DNA from 2 places in the Thalassotalea sp. SU-HH00458 genome. Region 2 is predicted to be linked to the other one. Evidence: predicted binding sites of a transcription regulator. Region 2 holds the regulator's gene; the other holds the start of a gene.
The links. Region 2 encodes LexA, which represses DNA repair genes until DNA is damaged. Its sites were predicted from a motif close to TACTGTATNNNNATACAGTA; they were not measured.
Positions count from the first base shown of each region.

Region 1: ABXH06_RS05420 (LexA family protein) is a predicted target of LexA. The motif match lies at 3,389-3,408, and genes of this name have one in related genera.

Region 1 is NZ_BAABWW010000003.1:40,391-44,752, reverse strand. Features, by position in the region: gene ABXH06_RS05435 (ATP-binding protein) at 1-141, opposite strand, end outside; gene ABXH06_RS05430 (TonB-dependent receptor) at 149-2,386, opposite strand; tRNA gene ABXH06_RS05425 (tRNA-Ser) at 2,659-2,749, shown strand; gene ABXH06_RS05420 (LexA family protein) at 3,423-3,836, shown strand; gene ABXH06_RS05415 (Y-family DNA polymerase) at 3,824-4,362, shown strand, end outside.
Region 2 is NZ_BAABWW010000005.1:120,539-124,900, reverse strand. Features, by position in the region: gene coxB (cytochrome c oxidase subunit II) at 1-1,482, opposite strand, end outside; gene lexA (transcriptional repressor LexA) at 2,040-2,663, opposite strand; gene ABXH06_RS09330 (GNAT family N-acetyltransferase) at 2,884-4,008, shown strand; gene ABXH06_RS09325 (DUF938 domain-containing protein) at 4,032-4,362, shown strand, end outside.

The sequences.
Region 1 (4,362 bases), on a different contig from region 2:
GAAAAGAATTGCAAGAACTGAAATTAACCAAAAAAAAGTTCGAGATAGTATATTCGGGACTAACATAACCCAAAGAAAAAATATCGCTAATAAAGAATAAGCGGTGATCCCTACAATATTAATAATGACAGATAGTTCCATAATCGTGTTACTCAAACTTTATGCTAAAAGTTAATCCAACAGTTCTTGGGCTTCCCCAAACACCTATTATTCCCGGACCCAATACATAACTATGGGCAATATATTGTTGATCACTTAAGTTTTCAGCCCACAATGTCCATTGATACTTTTCATCTTCTGACCGCCAAGTTAACCGAGCATTTGTTAAGTTAGTTTTCGGCATAACCACTTGCTGATTAAGATAATCGCCAAGTTGCTCATCTGTGTATTGGTAAGTGATATTGAATAATAGGCGGCTTGCATCAGCAAGAGGATAGTCTATATCAGCTGAAATAAAGGCTTTATGTTTTGGCGACTGGCGCAGTGAAGAGCCACTTAAATCTAATTCACCATTAAAAGTTGGGATAATAAAATCATTTACTTTTGTCTCTAAGTATCCGTAATTTCCTGATAACGACACAAAGTCATTTACTACGTATTGTACGTCAATATCTGCCCCAGTGATCTTTGATTTATCAATATTGGTAGAAACAAAACTACCAAAACTGGGATTTAACGTTGAAGGACCAAACCAAGTAACTTGTAAGTTTTTATAATCGGTATAAAAAGCACTGCTATTCACACGTAACCTTTGTTTTAACCAATCTGATTTTATGCCTAATTCGTAACTTATCGCTTTTTCCGGATCAACCGATTGCAACGAAATATTCTCAAGCCCGGGTGAGCCAGGAAAGCCACCTGATTTATAGCCTTTAGAAATACTCGCATAAGTCATCATGTTTTTGTTTGGTGAATATTGAATAGCCAACTTAGGTGAAAAATCTGACCATGTTTTATCTACTTTGGTATTAAAGGTTTCTTGTAAAATGTTTAAGCTGCCTTGGCCTGAACTACAGTATGGGCTATTAATGGCGAGCGTGTTGTCTTGATGACCACAATTGATAGTGAGAAATTCAGCATTTTTTTTGTCGTGGCTGTATCGGCCACCCAATATCAGCTGCCACTGCGGCATAAACTGCCATTGCGTTTGTGCATATATTGCAGCGCTTTGAGTTTTATTTTTTTGACTTGATAATTCATTCCCTAAGGTTTTTTGCCCAGTATCAAGGGAATTAAAATCGAGTTTATATTGTTCGAGTCTGTCGGTTTTCTCCTGTAAATAAAAGAGCCCAAGCGTAAAATCTAACGAAGGATTTATTTGAGTTAACCAACGTGATTCGATGGAATATTGTTTAACGTTTTCATAAATATCATCATTAACATCAGCACCTAATATGCCATTATTGAGATCATAATTACCCGCTAAAGGAGCGCCAACACTGGCCATTTCCCAGTCAGATAAGTTGTCTCGCCATCCGACAATTGTCGTTATTTTGCCATTAGCCAGTTCAATGTCATTTTGAATCGTAATACTTTCGCTTTCTCGTAATGAAAACCCAGAGATAGGAGAGGTTGCAGAATACGGTTTTCCTCCCAAAGCTTGCCAAGTACTAACATAGTCAAAATTGCCATTTACAATGGGGGTTCGCCCCATATCATTTTGATCATCGGTACTTTTCTCATAAGAAAAATACCATTGATAATTTGCTTCATTTATTGATAACTGAGCTCGAAAAATGTCGCTATCTTCATTTTGATTTTCTTCATTCAGTAATATGTTTTCGGTAAAGCCGTCGTGCTCTCGATGACTAAAACTGATCTTACCTTGCATATATTCATTGATGGGGCCTGTAATCGTGCCGTTATATCGTAAGGTATTATAACTACCGACCGTCGTTGAAACATTGGCTGCAAACTCATCTTCGGGCTTTTTAGTAATGATATTAATGGCACCGCCAATGGCATTTCTACCAAAAACTGTACCTTGCGGACCTCTTAACACTTCAATACGTTCTATTTCGTATAGTTCAGTATTTAAATGAGCCATTCGCCCTTGATATAAACCATCAATAAATATCGCTACAGAGCTATCCATTCCTGCGCCATCTTCACTTGAGAGAATTCCTCGAATTGACATATTTCCTTGTCCAGGTGCAAATGAAGTAAATGACATGCCGGGGGTTATGTTCGCGAGGTCGGTAGCATTGTTGATATCTTGCTCGATAAATTGCTCATAATTTATTACCGAGGTTGAAATGGCGACTTTCTGCACGTTTTCTTTTTTAAATTGTGAGGTAACTTCTATTATTTCTAAAAAATTTTCTTGGGCAAAGACAGTGGTACTACATAAACTACAAGCAATAAATGTAGGTAATTTAATTATCATAGGAAGGAAACTTTTAAAAAATTATATTTTATTAATAAAAACATAGCACAACCATAAAGTTTTATGCACTTTTAACCATAATTTATTATTCTTGTCACTTATCTTAGTGTCTTGTTTAAACAACCATTTTGACTAACCAATTGCTTTTATTGAAAGGGAGAAAGCTTATTCTTGATATTTTCTTAATAAAATACAGATTTTTTTCAAATAACCCTTTACAAATATATTGGTAGTCTTTACTATTCGCACCGCTTTTAACGAAGCAACACACAGGTGAGATGGCTGAGTGGTCGAAAGCACCGGTCTTGAAAACCGGCAAGGGTTTGTAGCCCTTCTAGAGTTCAAATCTCTATCTCACCGCCATATTTAGAAAAGCCCGTCACGATAGTGACGGGCTTTTTGCTTTTTAAGTTACAACGATAAAATCAAGATAAGGGTTTGTAGCGCAATACCTTCGAGTAGAGTTCAAATCTCTATTTCACCGCCATATTCTAAAAAACCGCTAATTGAAAAGTTAGCGGTTTTTTTTCGTCTTTAATTTGTTAGATAAATTTTAGGGTTTGTAGCGTAATACCTTCGAGTAGAGTTCAAAGCTCTAGCTCACCGCCATATTTAGAAAAGCCCGTCACGATAGTGACGGGCTTTTTGCTTTTTAAGTTACAACGATAAAATCAAGATAAGGGTTTGTAGCGCAATACCTTCGAGTAGAGTTCAAATCTCTATTTCACCGCCATATTCTAAAAAACCGCTAATTGAAAAGTTAGCGGTTTTTTTTCGTCTTTAATTTGTTAGATAAATTTTAGGGTTTGTAGCGTAATACCTTCGAGTAGAGTTCAAATCTCTATCTCACCGCCATATTTAGAAAAGCCCGTTACGATAGTGACGGGCTTTTTGCTTTTCAGGTTTCAATGATAAATTTAATAAAAGGGTTTGTAGCGCTACATCTTAACTCAAACAGTTAAATATATATTTTTAGCTTTTCTAATTTTCAATAGATAAGTATACTGTAATTATATACAGTTATTTTGTGAGCGTTATGAAAGTTATTCCGATATATATAGAAGCAGGAATTTCAGGTTTTGAATCACCTGCAGCAGAATATAAAGAATTAGGTTTGTCGTTAGATCAATTACTGATACGACACCCCAATGCTACTTTTATTGGCCAAGCATCAGGCGGTTCAATGAAAGGTGTCGGTATTTTTGATGGTGATTTATTGATTGTAGATAGATCTTTAACCGTAAGAAATGGTGACATTATTGTGGCTAATTTTAACGGTTGCTTTGTCTGTAAATTAATTGATAAACAACAAGCTAGGTTGCTTTCTGCGTCCAAGCATCATCAGCCAGTTATGATTACACCAGAAGATGACTTTCAATTAGAAGGCGTTGTTACTCGTTCTATTCGTTTACATCATCAAGTGCCAGAATTTTCAGCATGTATTGCTTAGTTGATGCCACTTCGTTTTATGCTTCTGTTGAAAAGGTTTTTGATCCTAGTATCCGTAATAAGCCTGTGGTGGTATTAACCAATAACGATGGATGTATTTGTGCTGCTTGTCCTATCGCTAAAAAATTAGGCATCCCTAAATTTACGCCTTATTTTCAAATTAAAGACTTATTACACAAACACGGTGTTGTTATTCGTTCTTCGAATTATGAGCTATATGCCGATTTATCAGAGCGCATGATGACAATTATTGCTCGTTATTGTGATAACCAACATGTTTATTCGATTGATGAAGCCTTTTTATATTTTGATCGTTTTCATCAGGTTATTGATAATTGGTATGACTACGGTCACCAAATTAGAAAAGCCATCTGGAAAGAGATACGTTTACCTGTGGGCGTTGGTTTTGGCATTACCGCAACGTTAGCCAAAGCAGCAAATCATGCCTCAAAAAAGCTGGATGGTTTTGATGGTGTTGCTGTAATTGATGATATTAATAGCGCAGCACCAATTTTACAGCGAATGCA
Region 2 (4,362 bases):
AGCAATATCTGCGGGTTGAACAACATCACCGGTATTATTACCCCAAGCATTTCGCTCAAAAGTAATGACGGCAGCAATGTCGGTTTTAGACAATTGAGCACCAAAAGCGGCCATACTTGGATTTTTCTTACTGCCATTTACCACCATATCAATGTGTGCATTAACATCACCTGTAGTAATTGGGCTACCGATTAATGATGGAAATGCTGGTGGTAAACCTGCACCAGTAGACTGATGACAAGCTACACAAGCCGTGTTGTAAACTTTCTCGCCTTTAGCCATTAATTCATCAAGTGTATATTCTTTAGATAAGTCTTCTGCGGGTGCAGCAGAAACAGCTTTACTCACTTTCTCAACGACTTTTTCAACAGTAGTCGCAGCTGAAGAAGCAGAACCGCTAGTCGCTGATTTAACATCAGCCGCTTGTACAGTATCACCTGTGTCATTGCCCCAAGCGTTTCGCTCGTAAGTAACAACCGCAGCAATTTCTTTCATGCTAAGTTGTTTGCCATAACCTTGCATACCGGTTCCGGCTTTACCATTGAAAACGATATCTATATGGTCAGCAACACTGCCCGTTGTCGCAACAGGACTGCCTTTAAGCGCTGGAAACGCAGGAGGTAAACCTAAGCCTGTAGGTTGATGACAAGCAGCACAATAAGCCGTGTAAGTAGTTTCACCTAATTGCATTAATTCTTCTTTAGAGAGTGAAGCATTTAAAGAAGCAGCCTCTGCAGCAGCGGCATTAGCGATTAATTCATTTTGTTCATCAATCCAACGGGCGTAGTCTTCTTCCGATTTAACTTCAACGACAATCGGCATAAAACCATGATCTTTACCGCAAAGCTCAGCACATTGGCCTCTATATATTCCTGGCTCAGGTACTATCGCCCATGCTTCGTTGATAAAACCAGGGTTAGCATCTTGTTTAACGGCAAAATCTGGCACCCACCATGAATGAATCACATCATCAGAAGTGATCAAAAAGCGAATTTTTTTATTAACCGGTATCACCAAATGTCTATCAACCTCTAAAAGATAATTTTCACCTTTTGTTTCGCCAACACCATTTTGGTTTTCATATTGTCCACGAGGAGTCGATAAAACAGAGTAAAACTCAATGTCTTGGTCAAAATATTTATAGTGCCATTTCCACTGAGAGCCAGTGACTTGAATAGTGATATCAGAATTATCGTTATTTTCCATGCTAACGAGTGTTTTCGTTGCGGGTACCGCCATGCCGATTAAGATGACAATAGGGATAACTGTCCACAGAATTTCCACCTTGGTACTTTCATGAAAAGTTGCTGGCTTTACCCCCTTTGATTTGCGATGGAACATGATTGACCAAAACATCGCCCCAAAAACCACAACACCAATTGCAGTACAAATATAAAGCGCAAACATATGAAGACCATATACTTCCTGACTTATATCAGTAACACCTTTGGTAAGATTTAACTGTTTATCTGCCCAAGCCATACTAGGAACTAATAGCCCTAGGAATAGCCAACTTAGGTTACGTCTCTTCACTCGACATCTCCTCCACCCTTTCTAAGTTTTAAAATCTTTAATATCATTAAAAAACGAATATCTTGATTTCTTTTAGTTGTTTTTGTTGTTATTTTTTCTGGCTATTTTTTAACCACTTAAAGTGCGCCTTATTATTATTTTTGTTCAATTTCTGTCCTAGAATTACTTAAATCTTGATCTAGGTCAATTCTTAATTTTCTTTAATAAAAGTAAAAACACTAACAATTACAATAGAGTATCAACTCTAAAACGTTAAAAAGTCCATTTTATATAGCCTGACGCCATAGGCTAAAAATCAAGCAATTGCTCTAATAAAATAATATCAGGTAGAAATGAGGGTGAATATTTTTTAATCAAAAAACAATCTAGTTTGAGAATACTAAGATTAAATAAGAATTATTCTTTATAAAAGTTCGGCTAAAGCATGAAAAGTGACAAAAAGTAAAAAATTGCTGACTTTTATTAAAAAGAGGAGAACAAAAGTCAGCAATATGGAAAAGTTAAATTTACATCCAGTCGGCAGAACGAATAACTCCTACAGCTATGCCTTCAACATTAAAATGTTGCGAAGTTAAATCAACTTTTATCGGTGAGAAATCTTCATTTTCAGCGTGAAGATAAACAACATTTCCTTCACGTTTAAATCGTTTTACCGTTACATCTTCATCAATTCGCGCAACAATCACTTGGCCATTTTGCACGTCAGTCGTTTGATGTACCGCTAATAAATCACCATCGAGAATGCCTATATCTTTCATACTTTCGCCATTTACTCGCAATAAATAATCCGCTGCAGGGTGAAATAAATTACCGTCAATTTTATAGTTATCTTCAACATGTTCTTGCGCCAGAATAGGTTCTCCTGCCGCAACACGACCAATTAACGGTAAGCCTTCTTCTTCAGTAAACTGTTCCGCTAAACGAATACCGCGCGACGTGCCAGGTAGCATTTCGATGTAACCTTTTTTAGCGAGTGCTTTTAAATGCTCTTCGGCGGCATTGGCAGATTTAAAACCGAAAAAATCGGCAATTTCAGCGCGCGTGGGTGGCATACCCGTTTGAGAAATATTTTCTTTAATAAGATCAAAAATTTGTTCTTGGCGTGGTGTAAGTGGTCGTAGGTTAGTCATTCGACAATTTCCTGTATATACTGACAGTTATAACTGTTAGTATATACAGGCTGTAAATAAACGCAACCCTGACTAGTCAAGTAAAAAACTTAATCGAGATATCAGACATAATGCTATATAAATGAATGAGATAAAAACCTCTCTATTCGCCATTGGTTATTATATCTGAAAGCAAAATCAGCTATGCTTAGCCAACGTTTCACTTAAAAATACGAGCCACGTGAAAGCAGAATTTCATCATAGTATTAATGATATTGCCAAAAACCAATGGCAAGCCGTAGAAAACTCTTTATGCCCACTGATGCATTATGAATTTTTCAAAGCGCTTGAAGATAGTACGTCTATTTGTATTAAGACTGGTTGGCAGCCTCATCATTTAACCTTATCTACTGATAAAACAATTCAAGCAATTATCCCGTTATATATTAAACAACACTCATGGGGCGAGTATGTGTTTGACTGGGACTGGGCACAAGCTTATCAGCACAATGGTTTAGATTATTATCCCAAGTTAGTCAGCACTATTCCTGTTACCCCCATTCCAAATGACAAGCTCCTAAGCGAAACGGTTGATTATCTGCAAATCATAAAAGTACTGATTGAGTATTGCCAGCAAAATGATATCAATAGCTGGCACTTGTTGTTTATTCCTGAAATTTCTCAAGCTGCTCAAGAAAAGTTACCTGATGACGTATATCTTCGCCATACGGTTCAGTTTCATTGGTTTAATCGTCAATATCAAAGTTTTGACCATTTCCTTTCAACATTTACCGCCAGAAAACGTAAAAACACCTTAAAAGAACGCCGTTCAATTGCTCAACAAGATGTTCAGGTTAAGCGGTTTGTCGGTAAAGACATTACCAAGAAACATTTAGATTACTTCTATTTAACTTACCAATTAACTTATTTAAAAAAAGGTCATCAGCCGCACTTAAGCTATGCTTTTTTTCAACAAATTTTTCAAACGTTACCGGATAATATTTTACTGGTAATCGCGAGTCGAGATGATCAATATATTGCTTGTTCATTGTTCTTTTATGATCATCAGCATTTATATGGTCGTTATTGGGGCTGTAGTGAATCAGTGAAAAATCTTCATTTTGAGCTTTGTTATTATCAAGGCATCGAATTTTGCATTGCTAATAAATTAGCGATGTTTAATCCAGGCACACAAGGTGAGCATAAAATACAACGAGGTTTTGAAGCCGTATTGACCTATTCTTATCATTGGATCAAACATGAACACTTCAAAACGCCGATAAAAAATTACTGCCAACAAGAACGAGTACAACTAAAGCGTTATCAAAAGCAATGTTTAGCGGCATTACCGTTTAAACAAAGCTAACGCGTCAACAAAAGGAAATTAGGATGGAATTAGCATTTTCTCAGGCCTGTGAAAACAACAAGTCTGCCATTTTATCAGTATTAAATCAGGCGTTTAGTACCACAAACAAGGTGCTTGAAATAGGCTCTGGCACGGGTCAACATGCCGTACATTTTGCTAAACATTTACCACAACTAATTTGGCAAACCAGTGATCTTGCCACCAATCATTTTTCTATCCAGCAAAGAGTCATTAACAGCGGTTTAAACAATATTCGCGCGCCTATTACCCTTGATCTTACTGAAGACTGGTCTTTTACTAACGACAACAGTACGCCTTTTTTTGATGGTATTTTCACTGCCAATACCCTGCATA